3 linked regions of the Fodinicurvata sp. EGI_FJ10296 genome follow. The protein of the gene in region 3 interacts with the protein of the main gene of each other region in a pairwise test. Links are inferred from orthologs where the notes say so. Each region holds a gene or a part of one and is shown on either strand. Other genes may lie near its edges.

Region 1 (4,271 bases), on a different replicon or contig from region 3:
GGCCCCGAGACTCCTGGTTCAAAAATGGGATAGACCGCGATACGGCCGCTGGCAAGGACCGAGACAATTTGACGAGAACGCCGCCGCGGCAGACCGGCCGTTACGGAAGAATTTCGATTCACGCTTTGATTCAGTAGCAAACCCTGCTAACTTTGCCTAATTTTGGGGCACTATATGGAGTTGCCTAATTCATGGGCATAACGCTCAATCCTGTTCATATAGGCGACATAGGCGTGGATCCGCCTGTGTTTCTGGCACCCATGTCCGGCGTCACGGATCAGCCGTTCCGCGCAATTGTCAAGAAGCTGGGTGCGGGGCTCGTCATCTCCGAGATGATTGCCAGCCACGAGATGGTGCGTGCCGCGCGGGCCAGTATGCGCACCAGCACCGATTGCGGCGACGAATATCCGATGGCGGTTCAGCTGGCCGGCTACGACCCGGCGATCATGGCCGAAGCGGCACGGCTCAACGTCGATCGCGGCGCAGCGATCATCGACATCAATTTTGGCTGCCCGGCCCGAAAGGTCGTCACGAAGCAGTGCGGATCGGCACTGATGCGGGAACCCGCCCTGGCTGCCTGCATCGTGGACGCTGTAGCCAGGGCGGTCGACGTTCCGGTAACGGTCAAGATGCGGCTCGGCTGGGATGACAGCGACCTGAACGCGCCTGATCTGGCCGCCCGTTGCGAGCGGGCCGGTGCGCGGATGATTACCGTCCACGGCCGCACTCGTTGCCAGTTATATACCGGGACCGCCGACTGGGCAGCAATCCGGCCGACGGTCGATGCGGTGTCGGTACCCGTGATCGTGAATGGGGATATCGACGGTCCGGCCTCCATAGACCGCGCCCTGCAGGCCAGCGGTGCAGCGGGCGTGATGATCGGCCGAGCCGTCCAGGGCCGCCCCTGGCGGTTGGCCCAGGCCGGCGCCTATCTTCGGACCGGCGTCTGGCCTGCCGACCCCGACCTTTCCATGCGCCGGGACATCGTGTTGCAGCATTATGAAGCGATACTCGCTCACTATGGTTCGAGCAAAGGAATAAGAATCGGACGTAAGCATCTGGGATGGTACGTCAACGGACTGCCGAATGCCGCCGACGCCCGTCGCTTGTTCAACACACTCGAAGACTCGCAGGCGGTACTGGAGACGGTGTCGGCGGTGTTCGACGCGGCGATCGGAGCTGGACTGGACAATGAGAGTCTACCCGTTCAGGACGCTTCGACAGTAGGTGAAGATAGCGGCATAAATGCCCGAGCGAACACGAGGAAGGTCGCATGACCGACGATACCGGGGCGGGTGCGGCAGTCCGATCGTCGGGAAAAACGCAGCACTCGGCCATATCGATCCTGAATTCGTTGCCCGAGCCGGTGCTGGTCGTCGATCTCGACTTCAGTGTTCGGTTCGTAAATTTCGCGGCACAGCATTTTTTCGACGCCAGCGATGCCCAGATGACCGGACACAAGCTGGACCATTGGCTGCCCGGCGATAACCCACTGTTCAGCCTTATCAGGCAGGCAATCAGCGATGGCGGCAGCGTTTCGGAGTACGGCGTCACCCTGGAGAGTCCGCGGATTGGTCGGCATGACACGACGATCACGGTCGGACCGGTCGAGGCGGCCAGCGCCGGCGAGGCGGCGGGAAACACCGCCAATAAAACCGCGGTCGTTCTGATTCACAGCGCCTCGATCGCCCGGAGGATCGACAACCAGCTGACCCATCGGGGTGCTGCGCGGTCGGTCACCGCCATGGCTGCAATGTTGGCGCATGAAGTCAAGAACCCCTTGTCTGGCATCCGTGGCGCTGCGCAGCTGCTGGAGGCCACCGCGTCGCCGGAGGACCGGTCGCTCACCCGCCTGATCTGCGACGAGGCCGACCGGATTGTCGCTCTGGTCGACCGGATGGAAGTTTTCGCCGACGGTCGACCGGTCGAACGGTCGGCCGTTAATATCCATGCGGTGCTGGAGAGAGTCAGAGGGGTTGCGCAGAACGGGTTTGGACGGCGCGTGAGGTTCATTGAACGCTATGACCCGTCGTTGCCCGCCGTGCACGGGAACCATGACCAGCTTGTCCAGGTGTTTCTGAACCTTGTGAAGAACGCCTGCGAGGCGGCGCCGGTCAAAGGAGGCGAGGTCACATTGACCACCTCGTTCCAGCACGGTGTCAGCATCGTCGTGCCGGGGACGGGAAGCCGGATGCAGCTGCCACTGGTCGTATCGGTACAGGACAACGGCGCCGACGGTATACCGGACGATATCCGCCCACATCTGTTCGACCCGTTCGTGACGACCCGGACCAATGGAACGGGGCTCGGATTGGCGCTCGTGGCCAAGATCGTCGACGATCACGGCGGCGTCATCGAACTGGACGGTACCGCCCGTCAGACGACGTTTCGCGTATTCCTGCCCATGTATACCCAGCGGCGCCATCGACATAACGGCGACGATGAGCGGCACCCGGCGGAAACGACCGCGCTTTCCGATGAACCGTCACGCTTCCCGGAGAACTAGACGATGGCGACACCCACGATTCTGGTAGCCGACGACGACAAGGCGATCCGGACGGTGCTGGTACAGGCGTTGAACCGGAACGGGTATGACGTACGAACGACAGGCCATGCCGCAACCCTGTGGCGCTGGGTGCAGGATGGGGAAGGCGATCTCGTCATCACCGATGTGGTGATGCCCGACGAAAACGGTCTCGACCTTATCCCGCGGATGAAACGGATCCGTCCCGACCTGCGTGTCATCGTGATGAGCGCGCAGAATACGCTGCTGACCGCGGTCAAGGCGACCGAGCGCGGCGCCTTTGAGTATCTGCCGAAGCCATTCGACCTGGGCGAGCTGGTGAATGTGGTCAAACGCGCGCTCAAGACGCCTGCCGCCCCTGCTGCGGCCGGCGGTGGAGGCGAAGGCGAAGATGACGAGCAGCTTCCGCTGATCGGGCGTTCGCCGGCCATGCAGGAAATCTACCGCGTCATGGCCCGGCTCATGGGGACCGATCTGACGGTGATGATCACCGGAGAGAGCGGAACCGGCAAGGAGCTGGTTGCCCGCGCATTGCACGACTACGGCAAGCGCCGCAACGGCCCCTTCGTTGCGATCAACATGGCCGCCATTCCCCGCGACCTGATCGAGTCCGAACTGTTCGGCCACGAAAAAGGCGCCTTCACCGGGGCCACGGTGCGATCCACCGGCCGTTTCGAGCAGGCCCAGGGGGGGACGCTTTTCCTGGACGAGATCGGCGATATGCCGATGGAAGCGCAGACGAGGCTTCTGCGCGTCCTGCAGGAGGGAGAATATACCACCGTTGGCGGCCGCGTGCCGATCCGTGCCGATGTCCGCATCGTGGCCGCGACACATCGCGACCTCCGCCATGCGATTCAGCAAGGCGATTTCCGCGAGGATCTATTCTATCGCCTCAATGTCGTACCGATCCGGTTGCCGCCGCTGCGGGAGCGTGTTGAAGACATTCCCGCACTGGTCCGGCATTTCCTGAACAGCGCCAACAACGAAGGCCTTCCGACCAAGAGCATCGATCCGCCGGCCATGGAGCGCCTGAAAATGTACAGGTGGCCGGGCAATGTCCGGGAACTGGAGAATGTGATCCGCCGGTTGTCGGCCCTGTATAATCAGGAGAGCATCGGCGCCGATATCATCGATATGGAACTTGCGGAAGCACCGCCTCCAGCCGAAGACGGCACAGCGCCGCCGGCAAGCGAGGGATTGTCCGGTGCCGTCGACCGTCACCTGCGTGACTATTTCGCTGCTCATGAGGGCGAGCTGCCCGCAGACGGCCTTTACGACCGGGTGCTGCAGGAGATCGAGCGGCCGTTGATCACACTGTGCTTGTCCGCCACGAAGGGCAATCAGATCAGGGCGGCGCAGTTGCTCGGCCTCAATCGCAACACATTGCGCAAGAAAATTCGCGAGATGAATATCGAGGTCGTCCGCGGGCTCAAATAGCGTTGCGCGCGACGCAGACGGCAGGTATCCACTGACAGGCAGGTGAGGGCGCGAGCGGGGATCGTGCCTGTGGCGATGCGCTGTGCTACCGATAAGGTTTCCGCCCCGGCAGTAGTGTCCGGTAACCTGCCCCATCCGGTCGGTTTGACCGGGACCGAACCACCGCCGGCCCTTTGGAATTATTGGAAGTCTGTTGTCCATGGCGAGTGGCGCCGATACCGACAAGCGTATTCCGCAGGGTCATTCCCTGCGTCTGGCGTGGCGCGACCTGGTCCGCTGGTCGTCGCGGCTTGGGCTGGGCAACAAATTC
Region 2 (4,728 bases), on a different replicon or contig from region 3:
CGGGTTTTCCTGGATGATGCCGAAACCGGCGCCGTCACCGGCAATTCCGGCGGCGCCCCCGGCAGCGCCGTCGGTTTGGCGGCCGAGGTCACGGCACTGAAAGAGGATGTCCGGGTCCTCAAGTCGCATCTGGGCGATTTGCGCCGCGCGTTGGAGGAAACGGTGTCCGGACGGACATCGGCTCCGGCGCTGCCGTCATTGTCGAGCCCGCATCGCGGTGATGGCCCTCTCCTGGAACAGCCGGTTATGCCGCAAGCAGACACGGCGGGGGACGGTGCTGGGGGGGACGGTGCTGGGGGGCCATCGGAAGCCCATGTCCTGCCGGACACGGGCGACGTCTGGGCGGATGCCGATTCAGGTGACGATGGATTTGTCGGGAGCGCACCGGTCCCGAATGGTTTTTCGCCGAATGATATTGCCGGGAATGGTTCGGACCGGGAAGACACCGATTCCCCGTTCGATTGGGGCGGCGGCATCGATGGTGCGTTCGTAACGCCGCCGGAGTCACCGGATCCGGGTTTCGGGCCGGATGCTCCGGGCTCAGGCGGCACCCTGTCCGAGGACGAGTTGCGCCGCCTGATTGCCGAATCCGTCGACGAGCGGCTGAAGCCCGTCCTGGAAATCCTCCGGGAAGCCCTGTTGGCGATGCGAAAGCCCCGCTAGCGCGATCACGACCGCCGATCATACGACGAGTATCGAACAGATGTTCAATTTCTTCCGACCGACGGACCACGGCGAGGGACAGCTTTTCCCGGCCGCCATCGGCGATTGGGCGCCGCCGCCGGTCAGCAATGGCGACGCTTTGCTGGACGCAGCGGCGCTCAAGAGCCGTATCGCGGATTGGACGGTCGAATGCGGCGGCCCCGACAAGTGCCGGACGGGCAAAGGGCGACAGGCGCTGCTCGGCCTGATGAAGGCGGCGCTGAAAAGCGGCGAATCCGAGGTGCGCAATCGGTTTCTGAATGATTTCGGCACCGGTGACGACTGCGTCCGGAACCGGGTGCATGTTCTGGACCAACTCATCCGCACGCTCGCTGATATTTCCGACCTTCATCTCTTCCCCGCACCCAATCCGACGACCGGCGAACGCTTCGCCATTGTCGCGCTGGGCGGCTATGGCCGCGGTGAACTGGCACCCAAATCCGATATCGACCTGCTCTTCCTGCTTCCCTACAAGCGCACGCCACGGGTAGAGCAGGTCGTGGAATTCATGCTCTATCTGCTTTGGGATCTCGGCCTCAGGGTGGGCCATGCGGTCAGATCCGTCGACGATTGCATTCGCACGAGCAAAACGGACATGACGATCCGCACAAGTCTGCTCGAATGCCGACCGCTATGGGGCGAGCCGGCGCTGGTCGAAGAGCTCTTCAAGCGATACAAACGGGACATCGTCGACGCGGACAGCAAGGCCGATTTCGTCGAGGCCAAGCTGGCCGAACGCGACGCACGCCATCGCAAACTCGGCGACAGCCGCTACGTGATGGAGCCAAACGTCAAGGACGGAAAGGGCGGGCTGCGCGACCTCCAGAGCCTGTTCTGGATCGCCAAGTATCTCTTTCAGGTGCGGGATATCGACGGCATGGTGGCGGCCGGAGTCCTGAACGACGACGAAGCCGCCCGGTTCCGCAAGGCCCTGTCGTTCTTCCGGGCCGTGCGCTGCCATCTACACTATCTGACCGGACGCGAGGAAGACCGGCTGACCTTCGATCTTCAGCGCGAGATCGGACCGGCGATGGGGTACACCGACCATGCCGGCGCCAGCGGCGTCGAGCGGTTCATGAAGCACTATTTCCTGATCGCAAAGGATGTCGGCGATCTTACACGCATCTTCTGTGCCGCCCTGGAAGCCGACAGCCGACGCAAGCCCCGGCGTTTCATGTTTTTTCTCGGCGGTGCCAAAGAAGTCGACGGCTTTGTCGTCGATCGCGAACGCCTGACATTTCCCTCCGAACGGCATCTTCGCGACACACCGATCGACATGCTGCGGCTGTTCCGCGTTGCGCAGGACCGGGATCTCGATATTCATCCGGCCGCGCTGAAGGCGATTACGCGATCGTTGAAACTGATCGGCAACAAGCTGCGCAACGACCCCGCCGCCAACGCGCTGTTCCTGGATATCCTGACATCGCCCAACGACCCCGAGAAGGCGCTGCGGCGGATGAACGAAAGCGGCGTTCTGGCGCGTTTCCTGCCCGATTTCGGCCGCGTCGTCGCCCAGATGCAATACGACATGTACCATGTCTATACCGTCGATGAGCATACGATGTTCGCAATCGGCATCCTCCACCGGATCGAAAACGGTGCGATCGCGGACGAGATGCCGCTGGCGACCAGCGTCTTCCCGTCGATCAAATCGCGCCGGGCGCTGTTCGTGGCCATGCTGCTGCACGACATCGCCAAGGGCCGTGGCGGCGATCATTCTGTTCTGGGCGCGAAAGTTGCCCGCAAACTCTGCCCCCGGCTGGGTCTTTCGACGGAAGAAACCGAGACGGTCGAGTGGCTGGTGCTCAATCACCTGGCCATGAACGACACCGCTTTGAAGCGGGACATCGAGGACGACCAGACGGTGCGCGATTTCGTCGGGCTGGTTGAATCGGCCGAACGCCTCCGCCTGCTTCTTGTGCTGACCTGCGCCGACATCCGGGCCGTCGGGCCGGGTCGATGGAACGGGTGGAAGGGATCGCTTCTCGGTCAGCTTTACAACCGGACCCGGCACCTGATCGCCGACGGTTTCGACTTCGAGGGCACCGAATCGCGGGTGAACGCCGCGCACGAGGCGATCCGGACCCGCCTCACCGCCGCCGGATGGAGCGACGACGCCGTTGCGGCATTTCTGGGAAAGGGATACCCGCCCTATTGGCTGTCGCTGGACACCGATACTCATTGCCGGCACGCCGCACTGGTCGTCCGCGCCGAACGGCAGGACGATCCGCTGATCGTCGACGCTCGGCCGGTCGGCGATCAGGGCACGACGGAAGTGACCGTGCTGACGCCGGACCACCCCGGCCTGATCGCGCGGGTCGCCGGCGCGCTGGCCGTCGCCGGGGCGAACATCGTCGATGCGAAGATTTTCACACTGACCACCGGACTTGCCATCGATCTGTTCAATGTTCAGGGCGGCGCCGACACACTGCCATTCGACGATCCCGATGCGTTGGCCTCTCTCAGCGATACCGTGTCCCGTTGCCTTGCAGGAACGATCGACCCGACCGCCGAACTGGAGCGTCAACGGTCGCGTCTGCCGACCCGTACGAACGTGTTTCGGGTTCAGCCGCGGGTCCTGATCGACAATGCCGCGAGCCGGACGCATTCGGTCATCGAGGTCAACGGCCGCGACCGTCCGGGACTGCTGTACGATCTGACGCGTGCGCTGTCCGGGATGGCTTTGCAGATATCCAGCGCCAAGATTTCGACCTTTGGCGAACGGGCCATCGACGTCTTCTACGTCAAGGATGTTTTCGGCCTCAAGGTCACCAATGAAACGAAGCTGGAACAGATCCGAAGCCATCTGACGGCGGTGCTTGCCGACGGCGACCCCGGATCGGTGCCGCCCGCACCGGCGCCAACGCGTCCGGCGCGCCGGCGCCTGGGCAAGCGGCCCCGAATGCCTGCCGGGACACAGGGTCAGACGGCACAAAAGCCATGACCCCCGCCGACACTTCAATTCGTGGCCGGTCCCCGACGCTGATCCGGGCGATCGCAACGGTCGGCGGGCTCACCATGCTGAGCCGCATCGCCGGGTTCGTGCGCGATATTCTGACCGCCGCCATGCTCGGTGCCGGCGTCGTGGCCGATGCCTTCTTCGTTGCATTGAAGCTGCCCAATCTGTTCCGCCGCCTGTTCGCCGAAGGCGCGTTCAGTGTGTCCTTCGTGCCGATGTTTTCCGCCGACCTGGAATCGAAGGGAATCGACCCCGCGGTGGCCTTCGCGGAACGCGCGTTGGCTGTGATGATCGCCGTTCTGTTGCCGCTTACGATCCTTGCGGTGATCGCCATGCCGGCAATCATGACCGTGATTGCACCGGGATTCGTCGACGATGCCGAGCGGTTCGACCTGGCGGTGACGTTGGGCCGCGTCACCTTTCCCTATCTGATACTGATGTCGCTGGTCGCCTTGATGGGCGGTGTGCTGAATGCACTCGGTCGGTACGGGCCCTTCGCCGCCGCGCCGATCCTGTTCAATCTGTGCCTGATCGCGGCCCTGCTGCTCGCTGAGCCGTTGATCGGGTGGGGCATCGTCGCGACCGTCGGCCACGCCCTTGCCTGGGCCGTCCTGATCGCGGGGATCGTTCAGCTTCTGTGGCTGGCCGAAGCCTGCCGCCGCGCCGGTGTCCGGCTGGGCCTGCCGCGCCCGCGAATTGACGCCCGAATCCGCAAGCTGTTTCGCTTGATGGCCCCCGGCGCTCTCGGCGCCGGAGTCATCCAGATCAACATATTCATCGACATTCTGCTGGCGTCCCTGTTGCCAGCCGGCGCGATCAGCTACTTGTACTATGCCGACCGGCTCTATCAGTTGCCGCTGGGTGTGATCGGAATCGCGATCGGAACGGCCCTGTTGCCCATGCTGTCGCGCCAGGTCGAAGCCGCAGATACCAGCGCCGCCCTGCGGACCCAGAACCGCGCGCTCGACGCTGCGTTGCTGCTGTCGATACCATCGGCCGTCGCGCTGATCGTCATCCCGCAGCCGATCCTGACTGTCCTGTTCCAGCGGGGCGCCTTCGATGCCGAG
Region 3 (4,226 bases):
GCGTTCGGCATGAAGGCCGGAAATCGAATAGGAAAAGCGCTGGCCGTAATGCTCGACGCGCCCCAATCGTCCCGCTGTGCGCCACGCAATCTCGGCGTCGAACCGGTCGTCGGGCAGCGCCAGAAACGCCGGTGCGTCGGCGCGGCGCTCGCACCAGACGATGGCCGAGCGATGACGACCGTCGGCCTCGTCGGTCATCGGCACGATCGCGAACGGACCACCATCCAGCAGATGCTCCACGGCGATGCCCCGATGGGATTTTTCGTGGTGTATGTTGAAAACCAGGGCCGTCTGATCGTAATCCCAGCGCCGCGCGCGGATGCCGGCCGCCTTGCGGACAATCGACCCCCGTCCATCCGCGCCGACCAGAAGGGCGGCCCGGACCGTTCTGCCATCGTCCAGCGAGATGGTGACGCCGCCGTCATCATTCGCGCCGCCAACGTCGATCGCCGTGACCGAGCATGGCGAAAGGTCGAGTGCCCCCGGCAAGGACCGGAACCGCTGGATGAGCGCCCGGCGGATATAGCCATTTTCGACATTGAAACCATAGGGATGATCCCCGATCGCCTCCTGTCCGACCAGGAGATGGATGGGCGAAAAGCGATCGACGACATCGGTGGCCACGATCGGCTGAGCATCGGCGGCCATGCCCTCCCAGGCACCGATCCCCTTCAGGACATTGGCAGATCCATATGTCAGCGCCGTCGTGCGGCCGTCGAAACCGGCTTCCGTCCGCTTCTCGGCGCTTTCGCGGTCGAGCAGGGCGACGCTGACGCCAATCGCTGCAAGCGCCGTCGCCGCCGCCAACCCTGCCGGCCCGCCACCGACGACCGCAACGTCGACCTCGATCCTGTTGCCCCCGCTCTCGGTTGCCCAACGGTGCGCGGTCGAGCCGGTATTTCTGTTCATTTCCCACTGTCCCCATGGTTCAGGCCCGCAAGGGGCACCCGAATTGCCCCAGGCAAGATGGCCCGGCGGACGGCGTCTGTCCAGCAAGGGCGGCGCTCTGCCACGCCTGATCGCTATCACATGCCTAATTTCCAGGCACTGCCCGTTTAATAGGCAGACCGAAGCGGAGGCGATGCGGACAGCTGCGCGCCGCATTTGGACAGTTTGCCGGTTAAGACGCCGATTTTCCTGCCATCCCCGAATTCGGCACACCTTTTGAATTAGCCCTGCCTCGTGTCGCTGTGAACGCAGCGTTGGAAGGTGGGGCCGGGCGCTCCCGATTGAACCTGTTGCCGATCGAACTTTGTAACGGTCCACCAATGAAGGAACCGAACCGATGAAACTCGTGGTCGCCATCATCAAGCCATTCAAGCTCGACGAGGTGCGGGAAGCGCTCACGTCGCTGGGTATCCAGGGCCTCACGGTCAGCGAGGTAAAAGGCTTCGGCCGACAAAAGGGGCAGACGGAGATCTACCGCGGCGCCGAATACTCGGTGAGCTTTCTGCCCAAAGTCAAAATCGAGGTCGTGGTGTCCGACGACCTGACAGACCGGGTCGTCGAGGCGGTGCAGAAGTCGGCCAATACCGGCCGGATCGGCGATGGAAAGATCTTCGTCATGGAAATCACGCATGCGGTGCGGATACGCACCGGAGAGACCAACGCGGAGGCATTGTAATTCAAATGACAATAAGCCTTAAAAAACTTCTCGTGCTCGGGGGCATGGCCGGGCTGGCCGGCGTAACCATGGCCGTGCCCGCGCTGGCCCAGGAAGCCGAGGAAGCGGCCGAAACCGCTGTCACGCTCGGCGTCAATCCGGAAACCGCGTTTGTCTTCAACACATTCGCTTTTCTCGTTTCCGGCTTCCTCGTCATGTTCATGGCCGCGGGCTTCTCGATGCTCGAAAGCGGCCTGGTCCGGTCCAAGAATACGGCCGCCATCTGCCTCAAGAACATTACGCTCTATTCCATCGCCGGCATCATGTACTACCTGATCGGCTACGATCTGATGTACACCGACGTCAGCGGCTATATTGGCAGCCTGTCGCTGCTGTATAATACGTCAGCCGACGAACTGGCCCTGCTGGGCGGCGATGAAGCAGCGCTGGCCGCCGTTGTCGACAACGGCTATTCGGTCATGTCCGACTGGTTCTTCCAGATGGTGTTCGTCGCCACGGCGGCATCCATCGTCTCGGGAACCGTGGCAGAGCGCATCAAGTTCTGGCCGTTCATGATATTCGTCATCATCCTGACCGGCATTCTCTACCCCATCCAGGGCTCCTGGACATGGGGCGGCGGCTGGCTGACGGAAATGGGCTTCAGCGACTATGCCGGCTCCACGATCGTCCACTCGGTCGGTGGTTGGGCAGCGCTGGTCGGTGCCATCATTCTCGGCCCGCGCAGGGGCAAGTACAATGCCGACGGGTCGATCAACCCGATGCCCGGCGCCAATCTGCCGTTGGCCACGCTCGGCACCTTCATTCTGTGGCTCGGCTGGTTCGGCTTCAACGGCGGTTCCGTGTTGGCTCTCGGCAGCGCCGCGGCCGCGGCCGAGATGGCCATCGTCTACGTCAACACCAACCTGGCGGCCGCGGCCGGCGTGACCGCCGCCGTGATCCTCTGCCAGATCATGTTCGGCAAGGTGGATCTGTCGATGGGGCTGAACGGTGCGATCGCCGGTCTGGTCAGCATCACCGCCGGACCCGATCTGACCAACCATTTCCTCGCACTGGTCATCGGGGCCGTGGGTGGCGCCATCGTCGTCTTCGTCGTCCCGCTGCTCGACAAGCTGCACATCGACGATGTCGTGGGCGCGATTTCCGTTCACCTTGTCGCCGGCGTCTGGGGAACCCTTGCCGTCGGAATCTTCGGTGGCGGCAACATCGTGGTCCAGTTCGTCGGCATCATCGCGATCGGAGGCTTCATGATCGTGACCAGCGCCATCATCTGGTACATCCTGAAGCTGACCATGGGCCTGCGGGTCTCCGAAGAAGACGAGGAATCCGGGCTCGACCGTGCGGAACTGGGCATGGAAGCCTATCCGGAATTCGGCTACGGCTCCGCCCGCAGCTGATATCCGACGCTGCCGGCGCGGCTTGGGCCATGCCGGCGGACAAGACAGGAAAGGGGCCGGTGGCAATCGCCACCGGCCCTTTCTTGTCATGGGTCTGCCTGATACCACCCGGCCCGGCCTCAGCGGTTCATGCGGTTGTCCACGAGGTCGTCGACAACGCCCGGATCGGCCAGCGTTGTCGTGTCGCCGAGTTGCTCGTGCTCATTGGCGGCGATCTTGCGCAGGATCCGCCGCATGATCTTGCCTGACCGCGTCTTGGGCAGGCCCGGCGCCCATTGGATCAGATCCGGCGTGGCGATCGGACCGATATGCGCGCGCACATGCTTGACCAGTTCCGCCCGCAGCTCTTCACTCGGCGTTTCGCCCACGTTCAGCGTGACATAGGCATATATCCCCTGCCCCTTCAGGTCGTGGGGATAGCCGACCACCGCAGCTTCGGCGACCTTGGCATGGGCGACCAGCGCACTCTCGATTTCGGCCGTGCCCATGCGATGGCCGGAAACATTCAGCACGTCATCGACACGGCCCGTGATCCAGTAATAGCCATCAGCATCGCGCTTGGCACCGTCGCCCGAGAAATATTTTCCCTTGAAGGCGGCGAAATAGGTCTGAATGAACCGGTCGTGGTCGCCATAGACGGTCCGCATCTGACCCGGCCAGCTATCGGCGATGCAAAGATTGCCTTCCGTCGCGCCTGACAATTCGTTGCCGTCGTTGTCGACCAGAACAGGCTGCACCCCGAAGAACGGACGCGTTGCCGAACCGGGCTTCAGCGGCGTTGCGCCGGGCAGCGGGGCAATCAGGATTCCGCCGGTCTCGGTCTGCCACCAGGTGTCGACCACCGGGCAGCGTTCGTCGCCGACGACGCGGTAATACCAGAGCCAGGCTTCCGGATTGATGGGTTCGCCGACACTGCCGAGAATGCGCAGCGAGCCGCGATCGGTCTTCTTGACCGGGCCCTCGCCCTCGCGCATCAGCGCGCGGATTCCGGTCGGTGCCGTGTAGTAGATATTCACCTGGTGCTTGTCGATGATCTGCCAGTGGCGGGACGCATCGGGGTATGTCGGGACGCCTTCGAACATCAGCGTTATCGCGCCGTTCGCCAGCGGACCGTACAGAATATAGCTGTGTCCCGTCACCCAGCCGACATCGGCGGTACACCAGTATACGTCGCCGTCATGGTAGTCGAACACGTACTGGTGCGTCAT

Evidence for each region. Proteins that work in one complex are often made in the same cells at the same time.
Region 1: the proteins of ABZ728_RS20100 (region 3) and ABZ728_RS11710 interact in binary tests that used the Escherichia coli proteins (3 or more experiments, as listed by UniProt). The link is inferred for Fodinicurvata sp. EGI_FJ10296 from one-to-one orthologs.
Region 2: the proteins of ABZ728_RS20100 (region 3) and ABZ728_RS02360 interact in binary tests that used the Escherichia coli proteins (3 or more experiments, as listed by UniProt). The link is inferred for Fodinicurvata sp. EGI_FJ10296 from one-to-one orthologs.

The regions. Positions count from the first base shown.
Region 1 is NZ_JBFCVL010000005.1:72,906-77,176, forward strand. The notes cover bases 391-3,389. They hold ABZ728_RS11710 (ATP-binding protein), read left to right. Parts: upstream 391-1,273; coding sequence 1,274-2,506; downstream 2,507-3,389. Other genes in these bases: dusB (tRNA dihydrouridine synthase DusB), read left to right, coding at 391-1,277; ntrC (nitrogen regulation protein NR(I)), read left to right, coding at 2,510-3,389. Outside these bases: more of dusB, read left to right, coding at 192-390; more of ntrC, read left to right, coding at 3,390-3,961; ABZ728_RS11720 (PAS domain-containing sensor histidine kinase), read left to right, coding at 4,161-4,271.
Region 2 is NZ_JBFCVL010000001.1:511,774-516,501, reverse strand. What follows is about bases 391-3,846. They hold ABZ728_RS02360 ([protein-PII] uridylyltransferase), read left to right. Parts: upstream 391-703; coding sequence 704-3,646; downstream 3,647-3,846. Other genes in these bases: murJ (murein biosynthesis integral membrane protein MurJ), read left to right, coding at 3,643-3,846; ABZ728_RS02365 (hypothetical protein), read left to right, coding at 391-663. Also shown: more of ABZ728_RS02365, read left to right, coding at 1-390; more of murJ, read left to right, coding at 3,847-4,728.
Region 3 is NZ_JBFCVL010000010.1:34,650-38,875, forward strand. Bases 1-2,954 are described here. They hold ABZ728_RS20100 (P-II family nitrogen regulator), read left to right. Parts: upstream 1-1,285; coding sequence 1,286-1,624; downstream 1,625-2,954. Other genes in these bases: ABZ728_RS20095 (FAD-dependent monooxygenase), read right to left, coding at 1-909; amt (ammonium transporter), read left to right, coding at 1,630-2,954. In the rest of the region: more of amt, read left to right, coding at 2,955-3,018; acs (acetate--CoA ligase), read right to left, coding at 3,138-4,226. UniProt on the Escherichia coli protein: Involved in the regulation of nitrogen metabolism. Regulates the activity of its targets by protein-protein interaction in response to the nitrogen status of the cell.